DNA from 2 places in the Cutibacterium sp. LaCa_89 genome. Region 1 is predicted to be linked to the other one. Evidence: riboswitches for the same ligand, from Rfam matches in the RefSeq annotation. Region 1 holds a riboswitch; the other holds the start of a gene.
The links. A riboswitch is a leader RNA that binds a small molecule or an ion and turns the genes downstream of it on or off. The one in region 1 is predicted to bind cobalamin.
Positions count from the first base shown of each region.

Region 2: it holds a riboswitch for cobalamin, as region 1 does, so the genes downstream of both, ACP8LP_RS02300 (FecCD family ABC transporter permease) here and mutA (methylmalonyl-CoA mutase small subunit) in region 1, are expected to answer to the same signal.

Region 1 covers NZ_CP190889.1:686,560-694,051, forward strand. The annotation lists gene ACP8LP_RS03160 (UDP-phosphate galactose phosphotransferase) at 1-256, opposite strand, end outside; gene ACP8LP_RS03165 (alpha/beta fold hydrolase) at 477-1,439, shown strand; cobalamin riboswitch at 1,510-1,761, shown strand; gene mutA (methylmalonyl-CoA mutase small subunit) at 1,842-3,752, shown strand; gene scpA (methylmalonyl-CoA mutase) at 3,749-5,938, shown strand; gene meaB (methylmalonyl Co-A mutase-associated GTPase MeaB) at 6,087-7,133, shown strand; gene ACP8LP_RS03185 (S8 family peptidase) at 7,347-7,492, shown strand, end outside.
Region 2 covers NZ_CP190889.1:511,214-518,705, reverse strand. The annotation lists gene ACP8LP_RS02310 (ABC transporter substrate-binding protein) at 1-268, opposite strand, end outside; gene ACP8LP_RS02305 (ABC transporter ATP-binding protein) at 270-1,061, opposite strand; gene ACP8LP_RS02300 (FecCD family ABC transporter permease) at 1,058-2,077, opposite strand; cobalamin riboswitch at 2,166-2,341, opposite strand; gene ACP8LP_RS02295 (RNA/DNA-binding domain-containing protein) at 2,912-4,675, opposite strand; gene ACP8LP_RS02290 (AlbA family DNA-binding domain-containing protein) at 5,099-5,521, shown strand; gene ACP8LP_RS02285 (hypothetical protein) at 6,055-6,891, opposite strand; gene ACP8LP_RS02280 (CbiX/SirB N-terminal domain-containing protein) at 6,954-7,492, opposite strand, start outside.

The DNA.
Region 1 (7,492 bases):
GGCCGAAGACCACGGCCAATGCCGAATAGGTGATGTGCCGGGTGCCGGCAATCGTCTGGCTGTCTGGGCTTGGCCAACGGATATATATCGTTGTGATGAGCGCTACGGCTATCGCCAGCGCGTCAGAGAGGGTAAGTCCGAAACGTATGCGCGTCGGCCAGTGAAGGCGTCCGGCGGCCTTGCGGGCAACTTCGGTACTGATGGCGGTGCCTTTCGAACGTGAGAGCACTCTCAAGCTGAAGTCATTCCGAAGCATTCATATCATGAAAGTGACAGTCCCTGCCGGGGCGCGACCATCGCGGATGCTTGGCGGGTTGATCGCCTCTACGGCAAGGCACAATGCAGTGTCAGACTCGTCCGGGCGACGGGTGAGCGCTCCGGTACGTTCTCTCGCGGCCAGGCTGTGTGATAGCCGCGATGAAGACGTCGGTATGGTTGAGACGGTTTTGTCCGGGGTGAGCTGTCTGGGAGGAACTATGGACACCATCACCATCACCGCTGATGACGGAGCCGACGTCGACGTCCTTGTCTGGCGTCCCGAGGCTGCGTCGGGGCGCCCCATCAAGGGCTTGGTGCAGTTCTGCCACGGTATGGCCGAGTACGCGGCTCGCTATGACGAGGTCGCCCGGGTGCTTGCAGCCGACGGCTGGCTCGTCGTGGCGAACGACCACCGTGGCCACGGGCCGCGTGCTGCTGCCATAGGAGAACTCGGAACCACGTCTGATCGTGGCTACCACCAGCTGCTCGACGACCTGTCCGCCGTCGCTGACCACTTCATGGCCAAGCTGGAGGGGAAGCCGTGGTTCCTCGTCGGACACTCGATGGGGTCGTTCCTTGCCCGTGTCCTGGCCGTTCGTCGGGGACGCGAGATGGCCGGCCTGGTCATCATCGGCACCGGCTCCTCCCTGGGGCCGTTGAGCACTGTCGCCACCGGGCTGGCCCAGGCCCAGGTGCTCATGGTGGGGGAGGACTCCCGCAGCCCGCTGCTCAACACGCTGTCCTTTGGGTCCTTCAACCGAGCCTTCCTGCCGGCCCGCACCGACTATGACTGGTTGTCCCGAGACGCTCACGTCGTGGACGCCTACAACGACGACCCGCTGTGCGGTTTCGTCTGCACCGCAGCCTTCTACCGCGAACTCGTCCGACTCATCGAACTCGCCAACTCCACCGAGATCTTCCGAGCGACTCCACCGGCACTGCCCATTCTGCTGATGTCGGGCGCCAAGGACCCGGTGGGGGACTCCGGCAGGGGAGTGCGCCAGGTCGCGCGTCAGTTGCGCGACTCGGGCTCGCGTGAGGTGGACCTCGTTCTCTACCCCGGGGCGCGCCACGAGATCCTCAATGAGGTGAACCGTCGACATGTCCACGCCCACCTGCGCGACTGGATTGATGCCGTCGCTGCCCGGCCCCGGACCTTGCAGGTTCGGAAAGCACGGTGAAAGGCCGCTCACGTTCGTTTCGCACAATCGTGCACATGCACCCCCGCTGCGTGAAGGCGATTGTGCGCAGCCTAGTATCGTAGGTGCTGGTGCCGAGGAATCCCATCCGGGGTTTCAAGGCGGTAAGAGGGAATCCGGTGAAACTCCGGAACTGCCCCGCAGCGGTGAGTGGGAACGACATCACCATCGTCGCCCATCTGGTTCTCGGACCGGGTGGACGTCGATCAAGCACTGGGCTTCGGTCTGGGAAGCGGTGACGTAGGACTCGTCGGCAGACGAGGTGCCCATGAGTCCGAATACCTGCCAGAGCGTGTGGTGCACTCCGCGTGTGCCACAGCGTCCGAGGTCTCGAGGGCCGGCCGAGGTCGTCCAACCATCCACAGCGGAGCAGGAGTCTGACGAATGACTGATCCTGACAACCTCGCATCCAAGCCCGTCGAGGACAGGATGCCCGAGGAGTTGAGCCTGGCCGGGGACTTCCCGAAGGTCACCCACGAACAGTGGGAGGACGCGGTCCTCAAAGTCTTGAACCGGGGTCGCCCCGAGGGCAAGGAACTCAACATCGAGCAGGGAATGAAGCGCCTCGAGCCGACCACGGTCGACGGCATCCAGATCGAGCCGATGTACCGGCGTCAGGATGCCTCCGAGAAGCTCGGCGCTCCGGGCGTACCGCCCTTTACCCGCGGCACGACGATCCGTGACGGTAGCATGGACGCGTGGGACGTCCGAGCCCTTCACGAGGATCCCGACGTCGAGTTCACCAAGAAGGCCGTCATCGCTGACCTCGAGCGTGGCGTGACGTCCCTGTGGCTGCGGGTCGGTGCCGACGCCATCAACCCCGAGGACATTGCCGGCGATCTCAAGGACGTGCTGCTGGACCTGGCCAAGGTCGAGGTCTCCAGCCGCGACGACCAGGAGGCTGCCGCCGAGGCCCTCCTCAAGGTCTACGCCGATTCCAAGATCGAGCCCGACAAACTGTCGTTCAACCTCGGTCTGGATCCGATCGGTTTCGCCGCCCTCAACGGTGGCACCCCGGATCTGTCCGGCATGGGCGAGTGGGTCAGGAAGATCGAGAAGTACAAGAACTCCCGCGCCTTCGTCGTTGACGCCACGATCTACCACAACGCTGGTGCCGGCGACGTGCACGAGCTCGCCTGGGCCATCGCCACCGGCGTCGAGTACGTCCGCGCTCTCATGGAGCAGGGACTGACCGCCGAGCAGGCGTTCGACGCCATCAACTTCCGGGTGTCCGCCACCCACGACCAGTTCCTGACCATCTGCCGTCTACGCGCCCTGCGCACCCTGTGGAACCGCGTCGGTGAGGTCTTCGAGGTGCCGGCCGCCAAGCGTGGTGCCCGCCAGGAGGCCGTCACCAGCTGGCGTGAGCTGACCCGTGACGATCCCTACGTCAACATCCTGCGAGGCACCATCTCGACCTTCGGTGCTGCTGTCGGTGGTGCCGAGGCCGTCACGACCCTGCCCTTCGATGCCGCCATCGGCCTGCCGAAGAGCGACTTCTCGCGTCGTATCGCCCGCAACACTGGCATCATCCTCGCCGAGGAGTCCAACATCGGTCGCGCCAATGACCCGGCTGGTGGCTCTTTCTACGTTGAGGCTCTGACTAAGAAGCTGGAAGAAGCCGCTTGGGTCGAGTTCCAGGCCGTCGAGGCTGCCGGTGGCATGGCCGCCGCACTGACCGGCGACCACGTCCGCACCGAGCTCGACAAGCTGAATGCCGAGCGCGCCAAGCGTCTGGCGACCCGCAAGCAGCCGATCACGGCCGTCAGCGAGTTCCCGCTGCTCGACGCCAAGACGGTCGAGACCAAGCCGTACCCCGAAACTGCCGAGCGCAACGGGCTGGAGTGGCGCCGCGACGCCGAGATCTTCGAGGCCCTCGTTGATCGTTCCGCCACCTGCTCCGAGCGTCCGAAGGTTTTCCTGGCTTGCCTGGGAACCCGTCGTGACTTCGGTCCTCGCGAGGGATTCTCCGCCCCGGTGTGGCACATCGCCGGCATGGAGACCCCGGAGTGCGAGGGAGGCACCACTGAAGAGGTCGTCAAGGCCTTCAAGGAGTCCGGTGCCGAGGTCGCTGACCTGTGTTCGAACGCCAAGACCTACGCGGCCCAGGGCCTCGAGGTCGCCAAGGCCCTCAAGGAGGCTGGCGCCAAGCTGGTCTACCTGTCGGGTGCCTTCAAGGAATTTGGTGATGACGCTGCCGAGGCCGAGAAGGTCGTCGACGGGCGCATCTACCTCGGAATGGACGTCGTTGACGTCCTGACCACCACTCTGGACACGTTGGGAGTTGCCAAGTGACCACCCTGCCTCGTTTCGATTCCATCAACCTCGGAGACTCTCCGGTCCCCGCGGACGCACAGGAGCAGTTCGCCAAGCTGGCCGCCGCCGCTGGTGAGCAGGAGCCCTGGACCACTCCGGAGCAGATTCCGGTCGGTCACCTGTACTCCGAGGACGTCTACGCCGACATGGACTGGCTGGACACCTACGCCGGTCTGCCGCCCTTCACCCACGGCCCGTACGCCACCATGTACGCCTTCCGTCCGTGGACGATTCGTCAGTACGCCGGATTCTCCACCGCCAAGGAGTCCAACGCGTTCTACCGCCGTAACCTGGCCGCTGGTCAGAAGGGTCTGTCGGTCGCCTTCGACCTGCCGACCCACCGTGGTTACGACTCCGACAACCCGCGTGTTCCCGGTGACGTCGGCATGGCCGGTGTGGCCGTGGACTCCATCCTGGACATGCGTGAGCTCTTCGCGGGTATTCCGCTGGACCGCATGTCGGTGTCCATGACGATGAACGGCGCCGTGTTGCCGATTCTCGCCCTGTACGTTGTGACCGCCGAGGAGCAGGGTGCCAAGCCCGAGCAGCTCGCCGGAACGATCCAGAACGACATCCTCAAGGAGTTCATGGTTCGTAACACGTACATCTACCCGCCGCTGCCCTCGATGCGGATCATCTCCGACATCTTTGCCTTCACCAGCGCGAACATGCCGAAGTGGAACTCCATCTCCATCTCCGGCTACCACATGCAGGAGGCCGGCGCGACCGCCGACATCGAGATGGCCTACACCCTGGCCGACGGAGTCGACTACATCCGCGCTGGCGAGTCGGTGGGCCTGAAGGTCGACCAGTTCGCACCGCGTCTGTCCTTCTTCTGGGCCATTGGCACCAACTTCTTCATGGAGGTCGCCAAGATGCGCGCGGCTCGCATGCTGTGGGCCAAGCTCGTCAACCAGTTCGGACCTAAGAACCCGAAGTCCATGAGCCTGCGTACCCACTCGCAGACCTCTGGCTGGTCGCTGACCGCTCAGGACGTGTACAACAACGTCATCCGTACCTGTGTGGAGGCCATGGGAGCCACCCAGGGACACACCCAGTCCCTGCACACCAACTCCCTCGACGAGGCCATCGCCCTGCCGACAGACTTCTCCGCTCGTATCGCTCGAAACACCCAGCTGTTCATCCAGCAGGAGTCGGGCACCTGCCGCGTCATCGATCCCTGGAGCGGTTCCGCCTACGTCGAGAAGCTCACCCTCGAGCTGGCTCGCAAGGCCTGGGCCCACATCCAGGAGGTCGAGAAGGCCGGCGGTATGGCCAAGGCCATCGAGAAGGGCATCCCGAAGATGCGTATCGAGGAGGCCGCTGCCCGTACCCAGGCCCGTATCGACTCCGGTCGTCAGCCCCTCATCGGCGTCAACAAGTACCGTCTCGATGAGGAAGAGGATCTCGAGGTCCTCAAGGTCGACAACACCCAGGTGCTCAAGGAACAGAAGGCCAAGCTCGAGCAGCTTCGCGCCAACCGTGACGAGGAGGCCTGCCAGGCTGCTCTGGAGAAGCTCACCTGGGCTGCTGCCAACCCGGACCCGAGCGATCCCGACCGCAACCTGCTCAAGCTGTGCATCGACGCCGGTCGCGCCAACGCCTCCGTCGGCGAGATGTCCGACGCAATGGAGAAGGTCTTCGGGCGCTACACCGCTCAGATCCGTACCATTGAGGGCGTGTACAGCAAGGCAGCCGGTAGCACCGAGTCGACCAAGAAGGTCCACGACCTCATCAAGAAGTTCGAGGAGAAGGAAGGCCGTCGTCCTCGCATCATGATCGCGAAGATGGGTCAGGATGGTCACGACCGTGGCCAGAAGGTCGTCGCGACCGCCTACGCGGACCTCGGCATGGACGTCGACGTCGGCCCGCTGTTCCAGACCCCTGAGGAGACCGCTCGACAGGCTGTCGAGGGCGACGTCCACGTCGTCGGTGTCTCCTCGTTGGCCGCCGGACACCTCACCCTGGTGCCGGCCCTGCGCAAGGAACTGGACAAGCTTGGCCGCTCCGACATCATGATCGTTGTTGGTGGCGTCATCCCGACCCAGGACTTCCAGGAGCTCAAGGATGACGGCGCAGCCGCCATCTACCCGCCTGGCACCGTCATCCCGGACGCTGCCATCGAGCTGATGGAGAAGCTCCTCGCCGCTCACAGCGACGACTGAGACTGGATCGGTCCACGAGACTGAAGGATTGGCCCCTGGAACCCCGCGAGGTTCCAGGGGCCACCGTCATACGGACCTGAAAGCCACTGGGTATGAGCCCTCCGCCATGAACGTTGTCCGTGGGCGGTACGGTAGACGTACCCACCCGATGAAGGAAATGGTGATCATGCCGATCGACGTCCCCGAACTGGTTGAGCAAGTCCTGGCCGGGAGCCGCCAGCACATTGCCAAAGCGCTGACTCTGGTGGAGTCGAGCAAACCGGCACATCGCGAGAAGGCACGCGAGATGTTGCGCCTGCTGGCTCCTCACACTGGTGACGCCATCCGTGTCGGTATCTCGGGTGTTCCTGGCGCCGGTAAGTCGACCTTCATCAATGCCATGGGCACCAAGCTCATCGACGAGTTCAACTACAAGGTTGCCGTCCTGGCCGTCGACCCTTCCTCGACCCGCACCGGCGGTTCGATCCTCGGTGACCGCACCCGCATGGGGGATCTGTGCAACCGTGACGAGGCATTCGTGCGCCCGTCACCCTCCGGCGGTCACCTGGGTGGCGTCGCCCGGGCCACGCGTGAGGCCATGATCGTCATGGAGGCGGCTGGTTACAACGTGGTCCTCGTCGAGACCGTCGGTGTCGGACAGTCCGAGGTCGCCGTGGCAGGCATGGTCGACACTTTCCTCATGCTCTCCGTCGCGGGTACCGGCGACCAGCTGCAGGGCATCAAGAAGGGCATCCTGGAACTGGCGGACGTCGTTGCGGTTAACAAGGCCGATGGCGACAATGCCGGCAACGCGCGTGTCTCCGCTCGTGACCTGTCCATCGCCATGAAGCTCGTCTCCTCCGATGCCGACAAGCGGCGTGTTCCGGTGCTGACCTGCTCCTCGTACACCAAGGAGGGGCTCGACGACGTCTGGCAGGCCATCGTCGACCACCGCGCGTACCTCGAGGCGGACGGCTCCTTGCAGGCCCGCCGTATCGAGCAGCAGCGTGAGTGGCTGTGGAACATGGTCCGCAACGAGATCCTCGAGTCCTTGGACACCGATCCCTCCGTCCAGCAGGTCGCAGAGCAGATCGAGGCAGGACTGGGTACCGAGGCCACCAACGCCTTGGAAGGCGCCGAGCAGATCCTGCGCGCCTTTGCCCGTGCCGTCCCCAATCTGCCGTGGGCGCAGGGGGAGATGGCCAGCACTTCGTGATTTTAGGTCGCCTCAGAATTGACCGGCCGGGGGTGTCAAGCGCTCCCGGCCTTGTCGTGCCCGGGTTGACGGTCCACACCAGGCTGAAGTTAAGACGACTCTGTTTCAAGAAGATTTCTCAGTCATCATGTGAGAGTTTCCAGGTCATGGCCGGGAAGTGACCCCTTGCCACCTTAGGTTCATTCCACCTTCAACGAACCGAGAGGAATGGACATGGCATCACGTCGTACGTCAACCTTGCTGCTCTGTGCAATCACTGGCGCATCCCTTGCCGCGGCCGCTGCCCCCAGCAACGCCGCTCCTGGCTTCACCACCTCACCGCTGCGCACTTCCGCATCCGCGCAGACCACCAGCGGATT
Region 2 (7,492 bases), 180 kb from region 1:
GGATCTCCTTGTCCCGGCCCATCGAGCTCACTGCGGCGATCTGTTTGCGTGCCCCGGCGCTCAGCGTCATGGCGATGATGCTGCCGTCATTGACGTAGAGGCGTTCGGCATTCCTGGGGTAGGTGACCTTCTTACCGCAGTTGGTCACGGTGACTTCGCCGGAGTCCTTGGCGGAGTCGCCGCTCTTGGGAGTGGACCCACTGCCGCAGGCGGTGAGTCCCACGGCCAGACAGGCGGCCATGACGACGGGTAGGAATTTGGTGGACATTTCAGTTTTCCTCTCTGATGAGTTCAGGCAGCGGCGCAGTGCACACGAGCTCCTGGCTGCCATCGGGGGTGGTGACATGGTGTGCGACGACGTGGAATGCCGTCGCGACGTTCGATGGGCTGAGCGCCTCACGGGCCGGACCTGCAGAGAGCACTCCGCCATCCGCCAGGACGACGACGTGGTCGAAGTGGGCTGCGGCCATGCCCAGATCGTGGATGGTGGCGACCACCGTCCGACCGCTGGCGCGCAGCGTGTCCAGCAGCATGAGTTGGTGGCGCACGTCGAGGTGATTGGTCGGCTCGTCGAGCATGATGAGGTCTGCACCCTGGGCCAGGCCACGGGCGATGACGGCGCGACGCCGTTCACCGCCGGACAGGTGGTCGCAGCGACGATCGATGAGGTGGTCAAGTCCGACCAAGGCCAGGGAATCCCGGATGATCCTTCGCTCGGAACGCTGCCCCACCTGCCACGGCTTGCGATGCGGAGTACGTCCCAGCGCAACCATCTCACCCAGCAGGAGGTCTGGCGATGGCGACTCCTCCTGCCCGACGAAGGCCATGAGCCGAGCACGTTTCATGGGGGTGTAGTCGGTGACGGAGGTGCCGTCGAGCAGGACGTCTCCGGAATTGAACTGACGCACCCCGGCGATGGATCGCAGCAGAGTCGACTTGCCGACTCCGTTGACGCCGACGATGGCGGTGAGCTCCCCCGGCTCGGCGGTGAAACTGACGTCGTCGACGATGATGCGGTCGTTGATGCGGCACTGGACGTTGCAAACTTCGAGACGTGTCATGACTCACTCGAGAATCGGTACTGGCTGCGCCCCATGAGGTACAGGAAGATGGGAGCGCCGATGAACCCGGTGACGACGCCGAGAGGCACCTCCTGTGGTGCCGCGATGACGCGGGCGCCGACGTCCACCCACAGCAGGAAGAGACTGCCGATGGCGGCGGCGACGGGCAGCATCGACCGGTGACTGGCTCCCACGAGCAGCCGTGACATGTGGGGAATGACGAGTCCGACGAATCCGATGCCGCCCGAGACCGCCACGAGCACCCCGACGAGTACCGAGTTGCCGACGAACAACGCCTTACGCACCCTGGTGTCGGGGATGCCGAGGGATCGAGCGACGTCGGTGCCAGCCGCCAGGGCATCGAGCCAACCCGAGAAGGCGATCATGAGCACCACGGACAGAGCGGTGACGATGGCTGCCACCCACAAACTGTCCCAAGTGGCACCGGACACCGATCCCAGCATCCAGTACAGCACCGACTGCGCCGCGCGCGGGTCCGAGCTGCGGAAGACGAGGAAACTCGCCAGTGCCGAGAATGCCGCAGAGAGCACGACGCCCGAGAGCACCAGCCGCAGCGGCGTCATGCCGCCCTGGGCCATGGAGATGAGGTACACCAGAACGGCGGCGCCCAATGCCCCCACCAAGGCTCCGATGGTGAGCCGGTGAGGGCCCCAGGAGGCAAACATCCCCAGGGCGATGACCGCGGTGGCCCCCACACTCGCACCGGCCGAGACACCCAGCAGGTAGGGGTCGGCAAGCGGGTTGCGCACCAGGGTCTGCATACCGCTTCCGGCCAGGGCGAGTCCGGCTCCGACGATGATCGCCAGCAGTGCCCTGGGGGCACGCAGGTCCCAGACGATGACATCGATCGTCGGGTCGGGGCCCGGCTCACCAGTGATCCTGGCACCAACCGTGTCAAGAACGCCACGCATTGGCAATGGTTCCGAACCAATGGTCAGCGAGACGACGGCGCTGACGACGATGAGCACGACGAGGATGATCACCAGGGGTGCCACCGGCAACCGACGGTCACGCTCGGCCGACCGTCTCGAGGAAGGCATAGCTGTTCCTTCTGGGTGCGAGGACCTTGATGCGAGGCCCGAACGACACAAGTCATACATGGGGTCTTCGGACTTCGGATCACTCTCGGTCGGCCCTTCCCAGGATCACTCCCAGTGGTCTTGCCGACGTCGTCACCGTCACCGCTGCGCAACAGTCCAGGATTCTCACCGGATTCACTGCGGCCTCATCGGGGCCGCACCATGTATGCGAGACAGGCTAGCACCTGTGACACGCACTTCGCGACGTGCCGTCCGCCAGCCCCTTGTCACAGACATGCCGGATCGCGTGCGGCACACGCCTCGGAACCCACCGAGCGCAATCGACGGGGTACTTCGCACCCACGTGGTAATTCAGTTCGGCAAGGTACCTCGTGCCACACCAGGTGACAGACACCACGACTCCTGACACATCTGCCACAGAGACGAACGGACCACAACACCGCCACCGACAGGATCTCCATACCGCGCAGAGCTCCCCACACTGCGAAAAGTTGTGCTCCCGCCGCCGCTTCATGCCTGGAGTACAACTTTGTGGCTGAAAAATTCTGCTCAACAGCACAAGCGCGAGGGTAAGCACAATTTTCTCGACTGGTTCAGCAGCCAGAACCACAGGGAGCAGCCTCGAAGACTGCACCCAGACACCCAATCCGAGGGTGCAAGTACAATCTTTCGGTCAAAAAGTTGTGCTCCACCGCCCCGAAAGGGGAAGTGCACTTAGCTTTCCGGTGTATCGGAACACGCTCTGCCTGACCAGGAACTTGGCGAGATGGATCATAAGGACTGAAAAAGTCAGGATGCCTCGTCACCTGTCCACAGGTAGTGAAATCCGCGACCTGCCATTGCCTCTGACGAAGGCTGCAGTACTCCGTCAGCCATGAGATCCTTGAGGACCTGTCCGACGTTGGAAGCCCACACATCCAGGATGACGCCCAATTCTGTCGTACTGATACGCCCTCGATGCCGGGCATATTGACGAGCCGTCACTGCTCTACTAGGCACTGAACGCTTCAAACCGCGATTCGCATATTCCATGTCCAGCTGCTTGTTTGCTCTCTTGGAGAGGGTAAACGCGGGGAGGGCTTCGTCGGGAACGCCGCGGATGAGCTTCAGCAAGGGTTCGCCATCACACTCCGTCTGCCGTAGAAGCTCAAGAGTTTCGTGAACTTCCTCGACGGGGACTTGCAGGTAGGGAGCAAGAATGTCCTCGTCGATCCAGAGATGATCAGTGAGGAAACGCATAACCATCAAAGTGCGGAGATTTTGCATGAGCTCGGGAACATTCATACCAGTGAGCCACGATGTCCATGCCACGTCAGGATCGACACCGGAAAGCGTCGTCACCACATAGGGACCGTCAATTTCCCGAATGGTCGGCATGCGAAGCCCCCGGCGAAGCAAATCACCAACCATACGGTCAACTCCGATACCTTCACGTTCTGCAATTCGAAGTGATGCCAAGAGCTCAGTGAGAGCAACGTTTCTGGACGTCGATGGGTGGGTGATGATGTTCTCAGCCGTCACACCTCCGAAGAATCCTCCGGGGCTGGTAACTCGCAAGACGGCTCCTTCGTGCTCGATGAGCGTTGCATCGGGCAGCCCCCATTCACGATGAGCCAACCCATTGACGATGGCCTCACGAATGGCACGTTCCGACAGCTGGCGGACCTGCCCCTCGACAAGTCCCGAAGACACATGCGATAAAGGGTTGTACGCCCGCGCGACGGCGAACGCCCGTTGGAGCTGCTCAAGCAGTGATACCCCACCAATACGTACTCGGTCACCGCTGTCCTGACCGGGCATGTCACGACGTATGTAGTCAAGGCATGGCTCGGGACGCCCCACAAAGACCAGAGCAGCAGCATTGGTGAGCTTGCCCTCACCATCAATGGCGTTCAACCGGGACAGCAACTCACGACTCGTACAGTTGGCCAATTCCACCGCCGCCTCGTCGGTGCTGGCTTGGAGGAAGGCGCGTGCTGCGTCAAGGGCAGCAGGTCGCACTTCCTCCAGGCTCACGTTTGAGAACTGCGCCGACCAGTCGTAGCGGATAGAGTACTGATGGCGGTGGTGCCATGACGTTGCGTCGATCTCCTCGCAATGATCACCAATCCGCCAGCGGATCTTTCCCTTGACCTTGATCGGTTCCAGCGCGGTGGGTGATCTGACGATCAACAACCTGGCATCGTGAACGTGGACTTCTCGGACGTCAACAGTCAACGCGCGAGAGGTGTGCTCATAGATCTTCCTCCGCAACCACTCGGTATCCAAGGATGTACCGATGAGCAATGGTCCATCATCCTTGTCATTGACTCCGACGATCAGAGCACCACCCTCAGGGGTGTTGGCCATGCACGCGGCTTCACCGGCAAGCTGCTCAGCGGCTCGTTCATCCTCACGTCGACCCAGTAGCAACTCACCGTGCTTGCCTCGTCGACTGGAATCCTCCTTGAAGTCAAGATACTTGCATTCCGGGACCCGGTGCCCTGCGTCCAAGTGCTCCAGCGCAGCGTCGATCTCAACTGCAATCGGGTCTGGCCCGAAAGTTGTTCCCATGTGAGCAGTCCACTTCCAGCTACAAGTTTGTGCCCAGAAACTTTTAACCAGGCATCCAGTCCAGACATTGAGTATAACTTTATGACTGAAAAGTTATGATCAAGCTCAGCGACGAGGAGTGCGCACACATTTTCGATGGATCTGAAGTCCCCTCACGATTGGGGAGACAACTGGCTGGCATGTTGAGACAACATGGGCCAACACAGCGGGGCGGCGGATGATTCAGTGCGGTATTTCGGTTCGGCAGGGCACCTCGTGCCACGCCAGGTGGCGAACCCCACGATCCCTGGCACATCTGCCACGGGGTCGCTGGACCACGACCCGCTCGGCAGACCGGACCACCACCTCACCCGGGCCCGCGCACACTCTCACTTACACTGCAAACAACAGTGCAAGTAACGAACATCGGGCAACGTGCCAAAGATGGCGGAGACGCTATTCGCGAACATGCCCAATGGCGGCACAGTCATCCTCGGGGTGGACGAAGCAAACGGTCGGTTCGACGTGGTGGGCGTCAAGGACATCGCAACAACGGAGGCGGGTATCGCAACACAGGCCAGGGATGCCGTCCAAGCATCACCGCATCTGGATTTTCAGACATTCACCATTGACGGCAGACAGGTGGAGGTTCTCCATGTGGACGAACAGATCGACTACGACTTGGCCGCTGCCAGGGGACGTGTCGTTGACGACCTGGAACCTGAGCTGGTGGAGTCGTATCTGACGACAGTACGCACCAGTGACCGACGATTGCGCGACCATACTGACGAGCGGATCCTGCGGATGCCGAACATGCTGACAGCATCAGGGAGAACCAGCGTTGGCAGGACTGTATGCCCTGGGTGACTATCCGCAGGGGCACTACCCGGCGCTCATGTGGCGTCAACATGACGACTACGAAGCGAAGACAGCGAGGCCCTCACCGGGCCCCAAAGATCTTCGGTCCCAACCCGCAACGAGGAGCACGTACTCGCTACACTCGTCGCAGGGGAGAGCACTGACGATCCACGAACTTGCAGACTACGCGGGACTGACAACTGGTCAGGTGCGTTACGCTCTGGCGTTGCCGCTCAAGGAAAGACTCGTCGTCATGGATGGCCGCCAAGGTGCCCGGACGACCTGCTACCGAATCCATACCGTATGCTGAACCATCCACACCTTCACTCACACTGCAACGCTTGCAGTGTGAGTTGCAGTCTGGCGACCCACCCGCCAGGCCTGGAACACATGTGAACGGCGTGGAGCTGGGCACCAGAACAGACACAGTCGGGAAACGGGGGCGCCTGCAGCTGGCTCACCCCCAACGATTGGGGGGTGCCACGGGGGACGGAGTATCGCTGACCGTACGGGCCAGCCACATGGGGGACCGGCACACGGCCTCAGCCCCAGAAGGATTCACCCTCCCAGGTTCCCAGCGATACCACCGGTACGACCTGACCGGAGATGATCGACCCCTCGTGGGGAACCCGTGGGAGGTTCGCCGGGGCGGCCAACGTCATCGGGATCGAAGTGTCACCGACGATCCGGTACCAATCGACGTCGGTGAGTTCATTGGTGCGCTTCTCGACCCGCTTGCAGACCATCGTCATCTCGGCGACGGCGCTGGCCTCCCCGCGAGTGGCGCGACCGGCATTAATCTCCATCAGCCACGGGCTGATCAGGGTTCCGGCGGCGAACTGCAGATCACCGGTACCGCCCAGAGACCCCTCGTGAGAGCGTCCGTACTCCTCCTCGGACTCGAAAACCCGCAGCATCTGATTGGCGACGGCGCCCACCCTCAGATGCTCGATGAAGCGTGGGGTGTCGTCACCGGGTTCGGGGCACAGCGGTATCTCAACCGGGTCGTCAACATTGGCCAGGAAGCGCGCCAGGTGCTTGCGGTTGGCGGCGGGCAGCTTGAGCACCGACTCCCCGGTGAGCATGGATGCCAAGTTGGCGTGGGAGTAGATGTCGACCAGTGCCACCGTCGAGCTGAACCGCACCAGATCGGCGGGGTGAGTCGTCGGGGCGACGAGGGAGGCCATCGTCTCGATCTCGTCGCGATCCTTCTGCTTCATGAGCGCCAGCCGCGCCCCGGACGGATCGGTGTAAGCAGCCAGCAGGTCGAACCCTCCGACGTCCTCCACCCCGACAGCACCAGCCTCAGCCGCGGAATTGACGAGGACGTCGAGATCGGAGGCGTCGAAGCCCAGGGCATGTAGGTCATGGGAGATCACCCGACGATGATAGGCAGGAAAGCCCTGAACCGTCATCGTCGGGGAATCCCTCCTCGACAGATTCAGCCCTGCAAGGCTCGCAGCACCTCGTCACGCAGCTTGGCGGAGCGACGCGGGGTACGGTCGCCGACGACGCTGACCGTCATGCCACCAGCCCTCTCGGTGGCCGGGGTGAAGGCACTGCCCTTGCGTCCCTTGTCACCACGCACACAGAAGACGCCGCGCTTATCGGCCTCCTCGGCCACCAAGGCGTTCACCTCGGGATCGTTGGTGAGGGCCTGGACGAACCAGACGCCGTCAAGATCCTCGACCTGGAAGGCGCGACGCTCCAGGTCCACCAATCCCTTGCGGGACATCCGCGTGAGCTGGATACCGGAGTTCGGGGCGACGACGTGGACCTCGGCCCCGGCCTCGAGCAGCCTCACGACGCGGCGTTCGGCAACGTGCCCGGCACCGACGACCAGAACCTTGCGGCCCTGCAGACGCAGACCCGTCATGTAAACCGGGGCTCCCTCCCCCAGGCCCACCTCGTCAAGGGGTTCTCGGTAGCGATCGACGACGACGTCAGCGACCTCGTCACAGTCACCGATGACCGGGGCGA